Linked DNA regions of Starkeya sp. ORNL1. The protein of the gene in region 3 interacts with the protein of the main gene of each other region in a pairwise test. Links are inferred from orthologs where the notes say so. Each region holds a gene or a part of one and is shown on either strand. Other genes may lie near its edges.

The links. The genes of interacting proteins can lie anywhere in the genome.
Region 1: the proteins of G3545_RS21325 (region 3) and G3545_RS03525 interact in binary tests that used the Escherichia coli proteins (3 or more experiments, as listed by UniProt). The link is inferred for Starkeya sp. ORNL1 from one-to-one orthologs.
Region 2: the proteins of G3545_RS21325 (region 3) and G3545_RS16705 interact in binary tests that used the Escherichia coli proteins (3 or more experiments, as listed by UniProt). The link is inferred for Starkeya sp. ORNL1 from one-to-one orthologs.

The regions. Positions count from the first base shown.
Region 1 is NZ_CP048834.1:721,337-727,050, forward strand. What follows is about bases 976-3,975. They hold G3545_RS03525 (nitrogen regulation protein NR(II)), read right to left. Parts: upstream 3,040-3,975; coding sequence 1,912-3,039; downstream 976-1,911. Other genes in these bases: ntrC (nitrogen regulation protein NR(I)), read right to left, coding at 976-1,903; dusB (tRNA dihydrouridine synthase DusB), read right to left, coding at 3,036-3,975. Also shown: G3545_RS03515 (PAS domain-containing sensor histidine kinase), read right to left, coding at 1-268; more of ntrC, read right to left, coding at 461-975; more of dusB, read right to left, coding at 3,976-4,037; G3545_RS03535 (bifunctional 2-C-methyl-D-erythritol 4-phosphate cytidylyltransferase/2-C-methyl-D-erythritol 2,4-cyclodiphosphate synthase), read left to right, coding at 4,301-5,467; G3545_RS03540 (nicotinamide-nucleotide amidohydrolase family protein), read left to right, coding at 5,484-5,714.
Region 2 is NZ_CP048834.1:3,507,747-3,513,859, reverse strand. Bases 976-4,374 are described here. They hold G3545_RS16705 ([protein-PII] uridylyltransferase), read right to left. Parts: upstream 3,984-4,374; coding sequence 1,176-3,983; downstream 976-1,175. Other genes in these bases: G3545_RS16700 (PRC-barrel domain-containing protein), read right to left, coding at 4,134-4,374. In the rest of the region: more of G3545_RS16700, read right to left, coding at 4,375-4,661; G3545_RS16695 (hypothetical protein), read right to left, coding at 4,855-5,280; G3545_RS16690 (HWE histidine kinase domain-containing protein), read right to left, coding at 5,516-6,113.
Region 3 is NZ_CP048834.1:4,485,007-4,490,585, reverse strand. Bases 1,762-4,626 are described here. They hold G3545_RS21325 (P-II family nitrogen regulator), read right to left. Parts: upstream 3,431-4,626; coding sequence 3,092-3,430; downstream 1,762-3,091. Other genes in these bases: tesB (acyl-CoA thioesterase II), read right to left, coding at 3,721-4,605; G3545_RS21330 (ammonium transporter), read right to left, coding at 1,762-3,043. In the rest of the region: G3545_RS21335 (aminotransferase class I/II-fold pyridoxal phosphate-dependent enzyme), read right to left, coding at 1-1,191; more of G3545_RS21330, read right to left, coding at 1,565-1,761; G3545_RS21315 (ubiquinone biosynthesis hydroxylase), read left to right, coding at 4,722-5,579. UniProt on the Escherichia coli protein: Involved in the regulation of nitrogen metabolism. Regulates the activity of its targets by protein-protein interaction in response to the nitrogen status of the cell.

The DNA.
Region 1 (5,714 bases), 3.8 Mb from region 3 along the record:
GCGCCTTGACGATGCGCCAGACCTCGCGGCCGATGATGCTGATGAGCACCAGCGACATTGCGCCGTTGAGGCACAGCACGGTGATGACGACTTCCTGCGACGGCACCAGCGGGGTGATGCCGATCAGCACGATGAAGCTCACCAGAGCGGTGATGAGTGCCACCAGCACCGCGAGCGGCGCCAGGCCCCACAGGCTAAAGCGGAACCCCGCCCCGCCGAAATCCGGAGCGTCGCGTGTATCGAGTTCCGGCGTCTTCGTGTCGGTCATTCACCACCATCAGCCGCCCGGGACTCGCACCATCCCGCGGGACATGATGCACTGGGACGACACTGGTGCAAAAATGTGACATTGTCGCCCCCCACCGGAATTATTCCGTGGAAGGCCACGATTTCCGTCACATAAACCCAAAGACGGCATGCAGCCCGTCCCGGCGTGACGCCCCTGCGGCGACGACCGGCTTTAGCGACTGGTGCGGATTATCTGGATGTCGAGATCCCGGATCTTCTTGCGCAGCGTGTTGCGATTGAGGCCGAGCAGTTCCGCCGCCTTGATCTGGTTGCCGCGCGTGGCCGCCAAAGCCGCGGAAAGCAACGGATACTCGACGTCCTTGAGGATGCGGTGATAGAGCCCGGGCGGTGGCAGCGTCTCGCCGAAGCCGCCGAAATAAGTGTTGAGGTGGCGCTCCACCGAGGAGGCCAGCGTCTCGTCGCCGCCACTTTCTTCCGGCGCGGCGGTCGAAATCGGCGTCGACAGCTCCGCCTCGATGATTGAGGCGGTGATGATCTCCTGCGGATAGAGCGCGGACAGACGGCGAATCAGGTTCTCCAGCTCGCGCACATTGCCGGGCCAGCGATAGCGCTTAAGCCGATCGAGCGCGGCGGCATCGATCTGCTTGCGCGGCAAGCCCTCGCGCTCGGCCTGCAGAAAGAAGTGGCGCACCAGGTCCGGCACGTCCTCGGTGCGCTCGCGCAGCGGCGGCAGCCGCAGCGGCACGACGTTCAGCCGGAAGAACAGATCCTCGCGGAACAGGCCCTGCTGGATCAGGATGCGCAGATCCTTGTTGGTGGCGGCGACGATACGCACGTCAGTCTTGATCGCGGTGCGCCCGCCGACGGTGGTGTATTCGCCCTGCTGGAGCACGCGTAACAGGCGGGTCTGCGCCTCCATCGGCATGTCGCCGATCTCGTCGAGGAACAGCGTGCCGCTTTCGGCCTGCTCGAAGCGGCCGGCGGAGCGGGCATTCGCGCCGGTGAAGGCCCCCTTCTCATGGCCGAACAGCTCGGATTCGATGAGGTCGCGCGGGATCGCCGCCATGTTGATGGCGACGAACGGCCCGTTGCGCCGCTTGCCGTAATCGTGGAGCGCGCGCGCCACCAGTTCCTTGCCGGTGCCGCTCTCGCCGGCGATCATCACGGTGAGATCAGTCTGCATCAGCCGGGCGAGGACGCGGTAGATGTCCTGCATCGCCGGCGAGCGGCCGACCAGCGGTATGGAGTCGACGTCCTCGACGTTCTTCAGCGCCGATTCCGGCTTCTTCGGCTCGGAGAGCGCGCGGCCGACAATGGCGATCAGCTCCTTCAGGTCGAAGGGCTTGGGCAGATATTCATAGGCACCGCGCTCGGAAGCGCGGATCGCGGTCATGAAGGTGTTCTGCGCGCTCATCACGATGACCGGCAGGTCGGGCCGCACCTTCTTGATGCGCGGCAGCAGGTCGAAGGCGTTCTCGTCCGGCATCACCACGTCGGTGATGACGAGGTCGCCGTCGCCCTGGCTCACCCAGCGCCACAGCGTCGCGGCATTGCCGCAGGAACGGACTTCATAACCGGCGCGGGACAGCGCCTGGTTCAGCACGGTACGGATCGCCGCGTCGTCGTCGGCAACAAGTATGCTTCCCGTCGGCATGGCGGCTCTCAACTCTCGGCGGCGGCAAGGCCGCGATACATGGGCATGAGGACTCGGAAGGTAGTCCGGCGGGGCTGGCTGTCGCACTCGATGATGCCGCCATGGTCGCCGACGATCTTGGCGACCAATGCTAGGCCGAGGCCGGTGCCGGTCGGCTTGGTGGTCACGAACGGGTCGAACAGATGCGGCATCAGGTCTTCCGGCACGCCGGGGCCGTTGTCGCGCACGCAGAATTCCAGCGGCAGGCTGACCCGCGTCGTGGTGCCGGGCACGGTGAGCCGCACGCCGGGACGGAAGGCGGTGGTCAGCAGGATCTCGCCATCCGAAGTATCTCCAATGGCTTCGGCGGCGTTCTTCACCAAATTCAGGAATACCTGGACCAATTGGTCGCGATTCGCCAGCACCGGCGGCAGCGAGGGGTCGTACTCCTCGACGAAGCGGACGTGCCGGGCGAAGCCTGAGGAGGCCAGCGTGCGCACATGCTCGAGCACGGCGTGGATATTGACCGGCTCGCGCTCGATCGGGCGCTCGTCGGAGAACACCTCCATGCGATCGACCAGCTTCACGATGCGGTCGGCCTCGTCGGTGATGAGCCGGGTCAGCGAGCGGTCGTCGTCGCTGGCGTTCAGCTCCAGCAGCTGCGCCGCGCCACGAATGCCGGACAGCGGGTTCTTGATCTCGTGCGCAAGCATGGAGGCGAGCGCGGTGACCGAGCGCGCCGCGCCGCGATGAGTGAGCTGACGGTCCATCTTGTCGGCGATGGTGCGCTCCTGGAGCATCACCACCACATGGCCGGGATATTCGGAGAGCGGCGCGACATGGATGTCGACGATGCGCTCGCCGCCATTGCGCGGCGTGCCGAGATCGACGCGATATTCATTCACCGCAGCGCCGCGCCCGCGCACCTGCTCGATCAGTGACAGCAGCGGGCTGCCGAACGGCACGAATTCGTGCAGCCGATGCCGCGCCAGCACGGCGAGGCTGCCTTCGAAGAAGCCCTCGGCGGCAACATTGGCATCGACGATGCGGTCGTCGGCATTCACCGTCACCACCGGGTGCGGCAGGGCATTCATGGCGGCGTCGGACATCACTGTGCCGGCCGCCTGGGCGAGACGTCCCGTTGGCTGAGACTTCATGCCGCGGCTCTCCAATTCAGGTCGTCGAAGGCGGCGCGGATGCCCGCCTCTACGTGTCGTGGCTGGTCCAGCCGCAACAGGGCGGCGCGCCAGTGCTTGACGAATTCGGCGTCGCGGCCGGCGCTCGCGGCGGCGGCTTCCAACGCCCAGCCGATGTGCTTGCGCGCGGTGCGGCAGCCGAGTTCGCGGCCATAATGGCCGAGCCAGCCCTCATAGAGCTCCAGCAGCACGTCGCGCTGTTCTTCCATGGCGGGGTCGGCGAAGGCGCGGCCGGTGCCGAGCAGCGCGGCGACCTGCCCAGGGAACCATGGCCGGCCCTGCGCACCACGGCCGATCATCACGCCGTCGGCGCCGGAGGCATCGAGCATGGCGCGCGCGTCGGCGAAGGTGGTGAGATCGCCATTCGCCATCACCGGAATGCCAACCGCATGTTTCACCTGGCCAATCGCGCTCCAGTCGGCGCAGCCGGTATAGAATTGGCAGCGGGTGCGGCCATGGATTGTGATGAGCCTGACCCCGATCGCCTCGGCGCGGCGGGCAAGCTCGGGCGCTACCAGGGCCGCGTCATCCCAGCCGAGCCGGGTCTTCAGCGTCACCGGCAGGCTGGTGGCGCCGACCACCGATTCGATGATCTCGGTCGCCAGATCGAGATCGCGCAGCAGCGCCGAACCGGCAAGGCCGGTGGTCACGCGCTTGGCCGGGCAGCCCATATTGATGTCGATCAGCGCCGCCCCTGCCCCTTCGGCGATGCGGGCGGCCTCGGCCATCAGCTGCGGGCGATTGCCGGCGAGCTGCACCGCATGGATGGCGAGCCCGCTGCCTTCGGTGCGCAGCACGGTCTCGGCATGTCCCATGGCGAGTGCGTCGGACGCGACCATCTCCGACACCACGAGGCCGGCGCCGTAGCGCAGCGCCATGCGCCGGAACGGGGCATCGGTGATCCCGGCCATGGGCGCGAGGAACACCGCATTCGGAATCGCGAGCGAACCGATCTTCATGCGGGAATTGTCGGAAGCGGCAGGGATCAAGCGCTAATCACACGATGCACAACAAATGGGCCAGAGCCCGGATGCCTACATAATAGCCAGCATCCTCGCGGCAGCAAGCCTCCTGATGAGGCAAAGGCAAAAGTTGCATACCAGACCCGCTTTTGCGCTAAACCGACGCGCACGGCAAGCACCCGCTGATGCGGGCAAGCGCTTGCTGATGCAGGCAAGCACTTGCCTATGCAGGAACGAACAGCGCTTTGAGGCAGCAAGGCATGCGGACGGACGTGATCGTAGTGGCGGCGGGGCGCGGGCAGCGGGCTGGCGAAGGCCCGCCCAAGCAATTCCGTACCATTGGCGGCGAGATGGTGCTGCGCCGCACGCTGGCGCGCTTTGCCGGCAATCCCGCCATCCGCTATGTGCTGCCGGTCATCCACGCCGACGATGCTGTCCCCTGCGCCACGGCAATGGCCGGAATCGCGCGAATCGCCGCGCCGGTGACCGGCGGAGCAACGCGGCAGGCCTCGGTTCGTGCCGGGCTGGAGGCCCTTGCCGCCGATCCGCCGGATCTGGTGCTGATCCATGACGCCGCCCGGCCCTTCGCCTCGGACGAACTCATCGCCCGCGCCGTCGCGGCGGCAGCCGAACACGGCGCAGCAGTGCCGGCGCTGGCGCTGACCGACACGGTGAAGATCGTCGATCGCGACGGTTTCTCCGCGTCGGGCCCGGATCGTGCACAACTCCGCACGGTACAGACGCCACAATCCTTTCGCTATGATCTCATTCTCGAGGCCCATCGCGCCGCAGCCGGCATCGACCATCTCACCGACGACGCGGCGGTGGCGGAGGCTGCGGGGCACAGGGTCGCGACCTTTCCGGGCGAGGTGTCGAACGTGAAGCTGACGACCGCAGAGGATTTCGTGCGCGCCGAGCGCGAGGCGGCTCTCGCCCTCGCCGATATCCGCACCGCGACCGGCTTCGATGTCCACGCCTTCGGCGAGGGCGACCATGTCATGCTGGGCGGCATCGCCATTCCGCATGGCTTTGGACTGTCGGGACATTCCGATGCCGACGTGGTGCTCCATGCGCTCACCGATGCGCTGCTCGGCACCATTGGCGCCGCCGATATCGGCCATCATTTCCCGCCCTCCGATCCGGAATGGAAGGGCGCTTCCTCGGACCGGTTCCTGGCCCATGCGGCGTCGCTGGTGCGGGCTGCGGGCGGGCGCATCGCCCATCTCGACGCCACGGTCATCTGCGAGGCGCCGAAGGTCGGGCCCCATCGCGAGGCGATGCGTACGAAGATCGCGGAGATCGCCGAAATCCCCCTCGCCCGCGTCAGCGTCAAGGCGACAACAAGCGAACGGCTGGGCTTTACCGGCCGCCGCGAGGGCATCGCCGCACTGGCGAGCGCGACCGTCAGACTGCCGTGGACCGATTAGAACCGAGGCGACTGGTATGGACGAGCGGGCCGATGCGATCTTTCTGGAAGCGACGCGCGTGCTCGACCTCTGCCGCGAGCGCGGACTGACCGTCGCCACGGCCGAATCATGCACCGGCGGCCTCGTCGCCGGCGCACTGACCGACATCGCCGGCTCCTCGGATGTGCTCGATCGCGGCTTCGTCACCTATTCCAACGCTGCCAAGATGGACGTGCTGGGCGTCTCGGCGGCAACGCTGCGGGCGCAT
Region 2 (6,113 bases), 980 kb from region 3 along the record:
GGTGCCGATCAGCGGCTCGAGCTGCTCCATGATCCAGTCGGCGGCATAGGCGGCGGGCTCCTGGCTCTGGTTCTTCGCCAGCACCGCCGGGCGTGCGGTCGCCGTCGCCGCCATGGCCGGCGTGATGAAGCCGGCATCCTGCATCGCTGCGATCACCAGCTCGGCGCGCTCCTGCGCGCCTTTCAGGTTGCGCGTCGGGGCAAGCGCGGAGGGCGATTTGACGAGGCCGGCCAGCATGGCGGCTTCCGAGAGCGTCACCTGCCGCGCCGACTTGCCGAAATAGCGCTGCGCCGCGGCCTCGACGCCATAGGCGCCGGCACCGAAATAGACGCGGTTCACATAGAGCTCGACGATCTCGTTCTTCGAATATTTGGCCTCCAGCCACAGCGCCAGGATCACTTCCTGGATCTTGCGGGAGAGGGTGCGCTCCTGGGTCAGGAACAGGTTCTTGGCGAGCTGCTGGGTCAGCGTCGAGCCGCCCTCGCGTAGCCGGCCGGAGGTGAGGTTCACCACCACGGCGCGGGCGAGGCCGAGCAGGTCGATGCCGAAATGGCTGTAGAAGCGCCGGTCCTCGATGGCGATGAAGGCTTGCGGCAGATAAGGCGGGAGCGCCCGCAGCGGCACCGCGGCGCCGCGCATGTCGCCGCGCGCAGCGATGGTCTTGCCGTCCTGGGCCTGGATGATGACGGTCGGCGGGCGCTCGGGGATGGCGAGGTTCTGGATGGCGGGCAGCTGGCTCGCCTCATAGGCGACGAGGCCGGTCAGGCCGATCACGCCCCACAGGCCGAGCACGAAGACCCAATAGAACAGCCGCCTCCAGCCCCGCTTGCGGCGCGGTGCGGTGCGGCTGCGCGCGCGGGGCTTCACGACGGGCAGGGGCAGAGCGGGCGGGAATGGCCTCGATCCTCGGTTCGCTGTCACGGGGCGCCCGCGGCGAGGATCGCGTGTCCGGGCCGCGGATCACCGCTGGCCGATCGTCAGGGCCGAGCCGCAGATCGACGATGGCGCCGGGCGCGCTCAATACCGGCTCGCGCCGACCCTCGCCCTTGCGCCGTCTCATCTATCCCGCTTCCCTCACGCCACCGGCGGTAAACGAACCCTAAATCGGACCGTTTAAAGGGCGGGTTAATGGCGGGATTTTGCGGACGCTGCGTCAGGCCGGCGTCCACTCTCGGTCAGCTCGCCCGGGCGGCCTCGGTGTCGTCATCGGCGTCGAGCACCTGGAGCAGCGCGCGGCGTATCGCGGAGTGGCGCGCCGCGCCGATGATCTTCGCGCCCATCAGGTCGGTGACGTAGAACACGTCGACCGCGCGCTCGCCGAAGGTCGCGACATGCGCCGAGGCGATGTTGAGATTGAGCCGTGACAGCGTCTGCGTCAGCCCATAGAGCAGGCCCGGCCGATCGAGCCCGGACACCTCGACCACGGTGTGGCGGTTCGACCAGGAATTGTTCAGCGTCACTTCCGGTTCGACGGTGAAGGCACGTGGGCGCTTCGGCATCTTCTTCGCCACCACTTCCGGCAGGCTGATTTCGCCGGAGAGCGACTTCTCGATCGAGGCGGAGATGCGCTCGGCGCGGCGGATCTCGTCGGAATCCTGCTCGAAGGCGCGGGTCAGCGCGATGGTGTCGAGCGCGCGGCCGTCGGTGGTCGTGCTGATCTGCGCGTCGACGATGTTGGCCCCGGCCGCCGCGCAGGCCCCGGCGATCACCGCCAGCAGCTTGGGATGATCCGGCGCCAGCACGGTGAGCTCGGTGATGCCGCGCTGGGCGTCGATATTGGTCGCGGTGGCGAGCGCACGGCCGGCCGTTTCCGCCTCGGTGACGAAGCGGGCATGGGCGAGCTTGTGGTCGAGGTCGGCGCGCAGCCAATAGGCCGGGTAGTGCCGCGCCATGTAGCGCTCGACCTCGTCCGGGCTCCAGTCCGGCACCGCGGCGCGGAACTCGGCCTGGGCGCGGGCGACGCGGCGGGCGCGGTCGGTCTCGGAGAACCCTCCGGTGACCACCGGCTCGGTCTCGTAATAGAGCGTGCGCAGCAGCTGGGACTTCCAGTTGTTCCACACTCCCGGGCCGACCGCGCGGATATCGGCGGTGGTGAGGATCAGCAAGAGCTTCATCCGCTCCAGGTTTTGCACCACGGCGCCGAAATTCTCGATGGTCTTGCGGTCGGAGAGGTCGCGCGACTGCGCGATGGTCGACATGGTCAGATGATGCTCGATCAGCCAGGCCACGGTGTCGATGTCGGCGGCATTGAGGCCGAAGCGCGGGCCGAGCCGCCGCGCCACCTTGGCGCCGGCGGTCGAGTGGTCCTCCGGCCGGCCCTTGGCGATGTCGTGCAGGAAGGTCGCGACGTAGAGCAATTGGCGGTTCTTGATCTGCGCCATCAGCTCATTGGCGATGCCATATTCGGGGCGGTCGCCACGCTCGATCTCGGAGAGCACGCCGATCGAGCGGATCAGATGCTCGTCCACCGTGTACGAGTGGTACATGTTGAACTGCATCATCGCGACGACACGGCCGAACTCGGGCACGAAGCGGCCGAGCACGCCGGTCTCGTTCATGCGCCGCAGCACGATCTCCGGTTCGCGCTTCGAGCAGAGTATGTCGACGAACAGCCGGTTCGCCTCGGCATCCTCGCGCACCCGCTGGTCGATCAGCTTGAGCGAACGGGTAGCGAGGCGCATCGCGTCGGGGTGGAAGGCAAGGCCGTGCCGGTCGGCGAGGTGGAATATGCGGATCAGATTGATCGGATCGCGACCGAAGGCGCTGGCATCGGCGACATTGATGCGGTCATTGTCGACGATGAGGTCGTTGGTCTCCTTCAGCGCGCGCCGCGGCGAACGCTTCAGCCGCGCGATCATGCGGTTCAGCCGCGGCACCGGCTTGTCGTGGCGTTCCTCGAGCGCCGCGGAGACGATGGCGGTGAGATCGCCGACATCCTTGGCGACGAGGAAATAGTGCTTCATGAAGCGTTCCACGTCCTTCAGGCCGGGATGCTCGGTATAACCGAGCCGCTCCGCCATCTCGCGCTGCAGGTCGAAGGACAGCCGCTCCTCGGGCTTGCCGGCTAGGAAGTGCAGATGGCAGCGCACCGACCAGAGGAAATCCTCGCAGCGGCGGAAGATCGCCGCCTCCTCGTCGGTGAACATGCCCTTGGCGACCAGTTCCTTCGTCTCGTGGACGCGGTAGACATATTTGGCGATCCAGAACAGCGTGTGCAGGTCGCGCAAGCCGCCCTTGCCGTCCTTGACGTTCGGCTCGACCAGATAGCGCGACTGGCCGGCGCGCTTCAGCCGCTCCTCGCGCTCGGCGAGCTTGGCGGCGACGAACTCCACCGCGGTGCCTTCCACAACGTCGCGGTCGAAGCGCTGCGCCAGCTGGTCGAACAGCGCCTTTTCGCCGAGCAGGAAGCGCGCTTCCAGGAGCCCGGTGCGGATCGTCATGTCGCCGCGCGCCTGGCGGATGCATTCGTCGACCGAGCGGGTGGCGTGGCCGACCTTCAGTCCCATGTCCCACAGCACATAGAGCATCGCCTCGGCGACGCTCTCGCCCCAGGCGGTCTGCTTGTAGGGCAGCAGGAACAATATGTCGGTGTCGGAGCCCGGCGCCATCAGCCCGCGCCCATAGCCGCCGACCGCGACGATCGCCATGCGCTCGGAGGTCGAAGGATTATCCGAGGGATAGAGGAAGCGCACCACCAGCTCATAGACCAGGCGGATGATCTCGTCCTGCAGGCGGGACAGCCGCTCGGCGCAGCGCCGGCCGGAGCCGTCCAGCGTCAGCCACAGCTCGGCCGTGGCATGGCCTTCCGCATAAGCCCGCTTCAGCCGCTTGGCGACTGCGGCGCGCAGTTCGGTTTCGCGGCCTGCCTTGGTGTGGGCGAGCACCGATGTCGCCAGCGCGGTGAGTTCAGCCCGCATGGCCTCGATGTCGAACATGTCCTTGAAGTGGAAATCGGAGCGGCGGCGACGGCGGATTTCGTTCATGGGGCGGCCCGGCTGATTAGTCCTCCGCTTTATCCGATCGGGCCGCTCGCGTCATCGTGCGGCGCGGGAGAGCGGCGGGGTCCCGGCACGAAAAACATGCCCGGCACGAGGCCGGGCATGTCGTTCCAGATCAAACGTGTCGGGCGGATACTACTGCGACGGCGCGCCGCTCGCCGAGCGGGCTTCCGCCATCGTCTTGAACTGCGGCGCGGTGTTCAGCTCTTCCTTGGTCATGGCGACGACGAGCTTCTGGCCGCTGTCGGTCGGCGCCATGGTCAGCGAATCGAAGGATATCGCCACCGCTTTGGCGCCGATGCCGAGGAAGCCGCCGACATCGATCACCGCGGCGACCGCCTTGCCATCCTTCTCGAACAGGATGTCGCTGATATCGCCGAGCTTCTCGTCGTTTGCGGTCACCACGTCGGTGCCGATCAGGTCGGAGCTGAGCATCTGCCCGCCGGCCTGCGCATCAACGAATCTGGGGGTGTTCGGGGCGATGGTGGTGGTCGCCGGCGGCGTCGCCATTTTCTCGGCCGGCGCCGGAGTCAACGGGGGCGTGACCGGATCGGTCGCAGCCGGCGGCGTAGTGTCGGGTGCTGTCGGGCTCTGCGCCAGCGCCACGGCGGGGCTGAGAGCCAGGGCGGCAAGGGCGGTCAAGGTAGCCAGCTTGTTCGTCATCACAAATCTCCCAGTCAAATGTCGATAGCGTCGCGGCCATATGGCCGTCTGCTTCGACAATCGCCCGATAGAAGATTTGGTTCCCCAGTATATGTTCTAGAAATGGATGCTTATGGATAAAAATGCCGCAAGGGAACATAAGCAAGTCAAATATGAGATGCGCGCCGGCATCGAGAATAAATCAAGACGATAATCAATTGATCGTCGAAATATCGGCGACGCACACTGTCATTTCTTCAGTGGCGATGCTGGAATTCAGGCCGCCTACGGCAGACAGGCACCCGCGCGGTGTCGGGCCGTTGCTGCGCGTCCGCGCCTTTTCCCGCTCGCCCTTGATGACGACCGACGTCGCCGTATCGGAAACCGTGCGCACCGACGCCGGCTGCTGGCCGCTGAACGCGACCGGAACCGGCAGGCGGGAGGTCTTTGCCGTACGGTTCACCATTGTCGCCGATGAACTGTCTGCCGGGCTCGCGTGCACGGCAGCCTGCGTCTGCGCGCCCGCAAGCCGGGACGCCGCGATCGCGCTGACCCAGCTCCCGGAGAGCGCGAGCGGCAAAGCGATGACGAGGCCGGTGAGGACGCCGGAAGCGAAGCGGGTGTTCGGAAGGCGAAGCATGATCGTGCCCTCGTCGAGGTCGGCTCATGCCCACGGCACGCACTACGAAGCCCGGCGCAATACACCGCGCCGCCGCAGATCCGCGAGCGTCAAAAAGATTCGGGTGCGCCAGTTGCACGGCGCACCGGCAACAACGCACAAATATTTACGCGGTTCCGGGATATCCACGGCTTGAGCGGGTTCTCGTTGCAAAAGTCGTTCAACTTTTGCGGAACAGGCCCCGGCGGCGTGAGGATCAGCGACCAGGCGAGAGGTGCTGCTCGGGCACGGTGACGCGGCAGACCAGTCCGTCGGGCGCGAATTCGAGGCTGACCTCGCCATCGAGGGCGCGCGAGAGATTCCGCTCGATGACGAGCGAGCCGAAGCCGCGGCCTTCGGGCTTGGCAACCGGCGGGCCGCCGGTCTCCTTCCATTCCAGCCGGATGCCTCCGCCCTTCTCGATCGGCCGGTGCGCCCAGATGATGTCGACATGGCCGCCCGGCACCGACAACGCGCCGAACTTCGCCGCATTGGTCGAGAGTTCATGCAGGGCGAGGCCAAGATTCTGCGCCGCTTCCGGACGCAGCAGGATGTCGGGTCCGGTCACCGACACCTGGCTGTTGTCGCGGTCAAGATGATGGCCGAGCTGCGAGCGCACCATGTCGTTCAGCGAGGCTCCGTGCCAGCTCTCCTGCACCAGCAGGTCGTGGGAGCGGGCAAGCGCCTGCAACCGGGCGCTGAACTGCTCGACGAAATCGTCCGTGGTGCCGGCATGGCGTGCGGTCTGGCGGGCCATCGCCTGGATGACGGCGAGCAGGTTCTTGGAGCGGTGCGTCAGCTCACGCATCAGGAGC
Region 3 (5,579 bases):
CAGGGCGTCCTCGGTCGTCGCAAGATCGTGCACCAGCGCCACCCTGAGATAGTTCGTGCCCGGATTGCGGCCCTGCGCATCGCTGCGGCACAGATACCCGCCCGGCACGGTGCGGATACCCTCGCGTCGCCACAGCGTCAGCGCCGCCTGCTCGCCGCCGCCAACCGCGGAGACGTCGAGCCACAGGAAGAAGCCGCCATCCGGACGGGAATAGCCGAACCGCCCGGCCAGCAGCCGGTCGGCAAGATCGAACTTCGCCTTGTAGAGGTCGCGGCTGGCGGTCACATGCGCCTCATCGGCGAAGGCGGCGATGCCGACATGCTGGATCGGCTCCGGCACCTGCGGCGCGGCGACATTTCGGAACTCGGCAAAGGCTTCCATGAAGGCGGCATCGCCGGCGCAGAAACCGCAGCGCAGGCCCGGCAGGCTGGAGCGCTTCGACAGCGAGTTGAAGGCGACGACCTTGGCATAATCCGGCCCGGCGACTTCGAGGATGCCGGTGGGCGCTTCCTCGCCCAGCCAAATCTCCGAATAGCACTCGTCGGACAGCACCATCACATCGTGCGCGCGGGCGATTGTCACCAGGCGGGCGAGATAGTCCCTCGGGGCGATAGTGCCCTGCGGATTGGCCGGCGAGGCGAGATAGATCGCCACCGTCCGGTTCAGCAGTTCCGGGGTCAGAGCGTCGAGGTCCGGCAGCCAGCCGCCGCCTTCGGGAAGCGGCAGCGGCACGCTCTCGCAGCCGGCGGCCTCGGCGCCGGCGCCATAGGCGGCATAGAACGGGTTCGGCAGCAGCACCCGGGGTGCCTTCTGCTTCTCGGGCGAAGCCAGCCTCCGGGCGAGGATGGCGGCCGAGAACAGGCCTTCGCGCGAACCGTTCAGCACCAGCACCTCGCGCTCGGGATCGAGCGGGCGCGGCAGCGTATAGCGGCGCGCGCTCCAGTCGGCGGCGGCCTTGCGGAAAGAAGGCAGGCCCTTGCCGGCGGGATAGCGGCCGAAGCCGGAAAGATTGGCGGCGAGCACCTCGCCGACGAAGCCCGGCATGGCGTGCTGCGGCTCGCCGACGGCAAGGCTGAGCGCCGGCTTGCCGGGCGCGATATCGGCCAGCAGCTCGGCGAGGCGGACGAAAGGCGAGCGCGCCGCCGGCCCCGCATCCACGACGGGCGGGCGGTCTATGCTGTTGGCGGGCACGGCCTTGGTCTCACTCAACGCGACGCTCACACGCTTTTATTGGCCCGGCGACCTTAACCAACCGGGGTAAAGGCGCCCTTAACCATGGCCGGCATGGGAACGGCGCAGGGCGGCGGAACCAAGGCGATCAGGATCGTGTCCACAGGACGCTTGTCCGAAGCCCCTTTCCCCAATGCCGTCATCCCGGCCGGAGCCCGCAGGGCGGAGAGCCGGGATCGCGTGAAGTCCCGCGCAACACCTTCCTGCGATCCCGGATATGGCCTTGCGGCCGTTCCGGGATGACGAATAGTGGCCGAAAACAAAAGGCCCCGGTCTTGCGACCGGGGCCATGGGCCTGGCAGCGGCGCGCGACGCGCCGCGGCCCGGGAGGATCTCAGGAGTGGTAGGCCCGCTCGCCGTGATCGGTGATGTCGAGGCCTTCGCGCTCGCGCTCCACCGACGGACGCAGTCCGACGATGATGTCGACGATCTTGTAGAGGATCGCCGAGCCGACGCCCGACCACACCAGGGTGATGAGCACGGCCTTGACCTGCGCCGTCACCTGGGTGGTCATGTCGTAGGCCGCAACCGCGCCGGCGACATAGTCATAGATGCCGGTGCCGCCGAGGTTGGGATCAACCAGGATGCCGGTGCCGATGGCGCCGAAGATGCCGCCCACGCAGTGCACGCCGAACACGTCGAGCGCATCGTCATAGCCCAGCGCATTCTTGATGCTGGTGCAGAAGATGAAGCAGACGACGCTGACGCCGAGGCCGAGGATCAGCGAGCCCATGATGCCCGCAAAGCCGGCCGCCGGGGTGACGGCGACGAGGCCCGCGACGGCACCGGAGACCACGCCGAGCATGCTCGGCTTGCCCTTGACGATCCACTCGACGAACATCCACGACAGCGCCGCGGCGCAGGTCGCGATGAAGGTGTTCATCATGGCGAGCACGGTGAGCGGAGCGGCTTCGAGGTTCGAGCCGGCATTGAAGCCGAACCAGCCGACCCACAGCAGGGAGGCGCCGATCATGGTCATGGTCAGCGAGTGGGGCGGCATCAGTTCCTTGCCGTAGCCGGTGCGCTTGCCGACCAGCAGGGCGCCGACGAGACCGGCGATACCGGCATTGATGTGCACCACGGTGCCGCCGGCGAAGTCGATGGCGCCGAGCGAGAAGATGTAGCCGGTATCCGACAGCACCGCGTCGAGGGCGCTCTGGGCGGCCTGCTTGGCGGCCGGGTCGGTGGCGGCGGCAAGGGCCTTGGCAGCGGCGTCAACCGCGTCCGGTCCGGCCCAGTACCACACCATGTGGGCCATCGGGAAATAGATGAAGGTGACCCAGAGCGGCACGAACAGCACCACCGCGGAGAACTTCACGCGCTCGGCGAAGGCGCCGACGATCAGCGCCGGGGTGATCATGGCGAAGGTCATCTGGAAGGCGATGAACACCAGCTCCGGAATGGCGACGCCGACCGAGAAGGTCGCGCCCAGCGATTCCAGGCCGACGCCGTGCAGGAACGCCTTGGAGAAGCCGCCGACGAAGGGCGAACCACCGGTAAAGGCCAGGGAGTAGCCGTAGAGCACCCAGATGATGCCGACGATGCTAACGGTGTAGAACACCTGCATCAGCACCGAGAGCATGTTCTTGCCGCGCACCAGACCGCCATAGAACAGCGCAAGGCCAGGAACCGACATCATCAGCACGAGGATGGTGGAAACCATCATCCAGGTCGTGTCGCCCTTGTTGATGGTCGGCCCGGGGGCCGCGGCCGGCGCCGCCACCGCGGCGTCCTGGGCGTGGGCGGCGGCTGCCACCAGCGCCACTGCCGCCAGCACGGGAAGCCCCGCGCTTATCCATTTCTTCATCGTCATGAGTTGAATGCTCCGTCGCAATCTGGATGTCGGATCAATGGCGCTGGTTCAGAGGGCGTCGACGTCGGTCTCGCCGGTGCGGATGCGCACCGCCTGGTCGATGGCGTAGACGAAGATCTTGCCGTCGCCGATCTGGCCGGTCTTGGCCGAGGCGGTGATCGCCTCGATGACCTTTGCAACCTGATCGGAAGCCACGGCCACCTCGATCTTGAGCTTCGGCAGGAAGCTCACGGCATATTCGGCGCCGCGATAGATCTCGGTGTGCCCTTTCTGCCGGCCATATCCCTTGACCTCGGTAACGGTCAGTCCGTGCACCCCAATGCCGGTGAGCGCATCCCGGACTTCCTCAAGCTTGAAGGGCTTGATGATAGCCATGACGATTTTCATGGGTTCCTGTCCCCGCTTGCCCCGAGCCGAAATACGCCGGCCAGGGGTGTTTCATGTCGGACTCGGCCAGGCGGGTTTTTGGAGACCCTTCGGACAAGCCGGCACCGAGGAATTCAAGTCGCGTGCCAAGCGAGGGAAATGAAGCGTTTCCAGTGGTTCGCAGGCCGTATCAACCAGCCGGCCGTGGGCGCTTTGCCACAAACCGGCCACATCGCAGCGATCGACGCTGCTTAATTATTCATCGCCACAACGAACAGGCGAATCGGCAAGATTATAAAATGATCAATCGCCTATTTACTAGGCAAAACCGCAACCGGGCGTATCAGCCCTTCCTGCGCCACCGACGCGACGAGGCGCCCGCCCCGGTCATAGATCAGCCCACGCGCCAGCCCGCGCGCGCCGCCGGCAAACGGACTGTCCTGGGCATAGAGCAGCCAGTCATCGACGCGGAACGGTCGATGCAGCCACAACGCGTGGTCGAGGCTCGCGCCCTGAATGTTGTCGCCGAGCACGCTGTTGCCGTGCGTGACCAGCGCGGTCTCCAGCAGCGTCATGTCGGAGGTGTAGGCCAGTACCGCCCGATGCAGCCCCGGATCGTCGGGCAGTTCGCCCGCGGCTCGGAACCAGACATACTGCACCGGCTCGCGCGGCGGCGTGCCGGTGTAGTGGCCGAGGCTCACCGGCCGCAACTCCACCGGGCGCGGGCGCGTCCAATAGGTCCTCACCCGTTCGGGCAGCTTGGCGAGCATCTCCTGCGGCAGGTCCGCGACGCTCGTCAGCGCTTCCGGCGGGGGCACCCCCTCGGGCAGCGGCAGCTGGTGCTCGAAGCCGTCCTCGCGCTTGTGGAAGGAGGCGGACATCACGAAGATCGGCCGGCCGTGCTGGATCGCCACCACCCGCCGCGTGGTGAAGCTGCGGCCGTCGCGCACCCGCTCGGTCTCATAGATGATCGGCACCTGCGGATCGCCGGGCAGGATGAAATAGGCGTGCAGGGAATGGGCGTCGATGTCCTCCACCGTGCGCTGCGCCGCCACCAGCGCCTGCGCCAGCACCTGCCCGCCGAACACCCGCCCGACATGGGTGCGCCAATTGGTCGGCGCGTTGCGGGCGCGGAACAGATTGGTGTCCAGCGTCTCGAGATCGAGCAGGCTGACGAGTTCGGCAAGGGTGGACATGCGCGCTCCGGGAACTAGCCCGGCCATAGCCTGGCTATAGCCGCGCTTCCATTTTGCTTGGATGTTGCTACGGCATATGGTGCGGCCCGGACAATGGTACGAAGAGACATTCTGCCATGCAGAAAGAATTAGAGCGGCAGGATGTGGCGATCGCCGGCGGCGGCCTTGCCGGGCTGACGCTGGCGCTGGCCTTGCGCCACGGCCTCGGTGCGGACGCCCGCATCCTCGTCGCCGACCCGACCCTCGGCCGGACCGCAGGCGCCGACGACATGCGTGCCCATGATCTGCGCGCCTCCGCCATCGCCGCCGGCGCCCGGCGCCTCCTGGAGGCGCTCGGCGTGTGGGAGCGGATCGCCGGCGAGGCCCAGCCGATGCGCGCCATGGAGATCACCGACAGCAAGGTCGGTGATGCCGCGCGCCCGGTCTTCCTCGCCTTCGATGGCGATGTCGCACCGGGCGAGGCCTTCGCCCATATGGTGCCGAACGCTTTGCTGCAGGACGCGCTGACGGATGCCGCCCGCGCCAAAGGCATCACGCTGCATCCTGCGGGGATCGCCGATTTCACGTCGAAAGACGCCGGCATCGCGCTCACCACGGTCGACGGGGTGAAGCTTGCGGCCAGCCTGCTCTGCGCCTGCGACGGCGCCCGCTCCAGGCTGCGCGAGCGCGCCGGCATCGGCACCGTCGGCTGGACCTATCGCCAGTCCGCCATCGTCTGCACCGTCGGCCACGAGCGCGACCATGAAGGCAAGGCGGTGGAGCATTTCCTGCCCGCCGGTCCCTTCGCCTTGCTGCCCTTGACCGGCCGGCGCACCTCGATCGTCTGGACCGAGACCACCGAGACCGCAGGGCAAATGCTCGCTCTGCCGCCGGCCTTCTTCCATGACGAACTGGAACGCCGGTTCGGCCTCCAGCTCGGCACGATCACCGTGCTCGACAAACCCCGCGCCTTCCCGCTCGGCTTCCAGATGGCC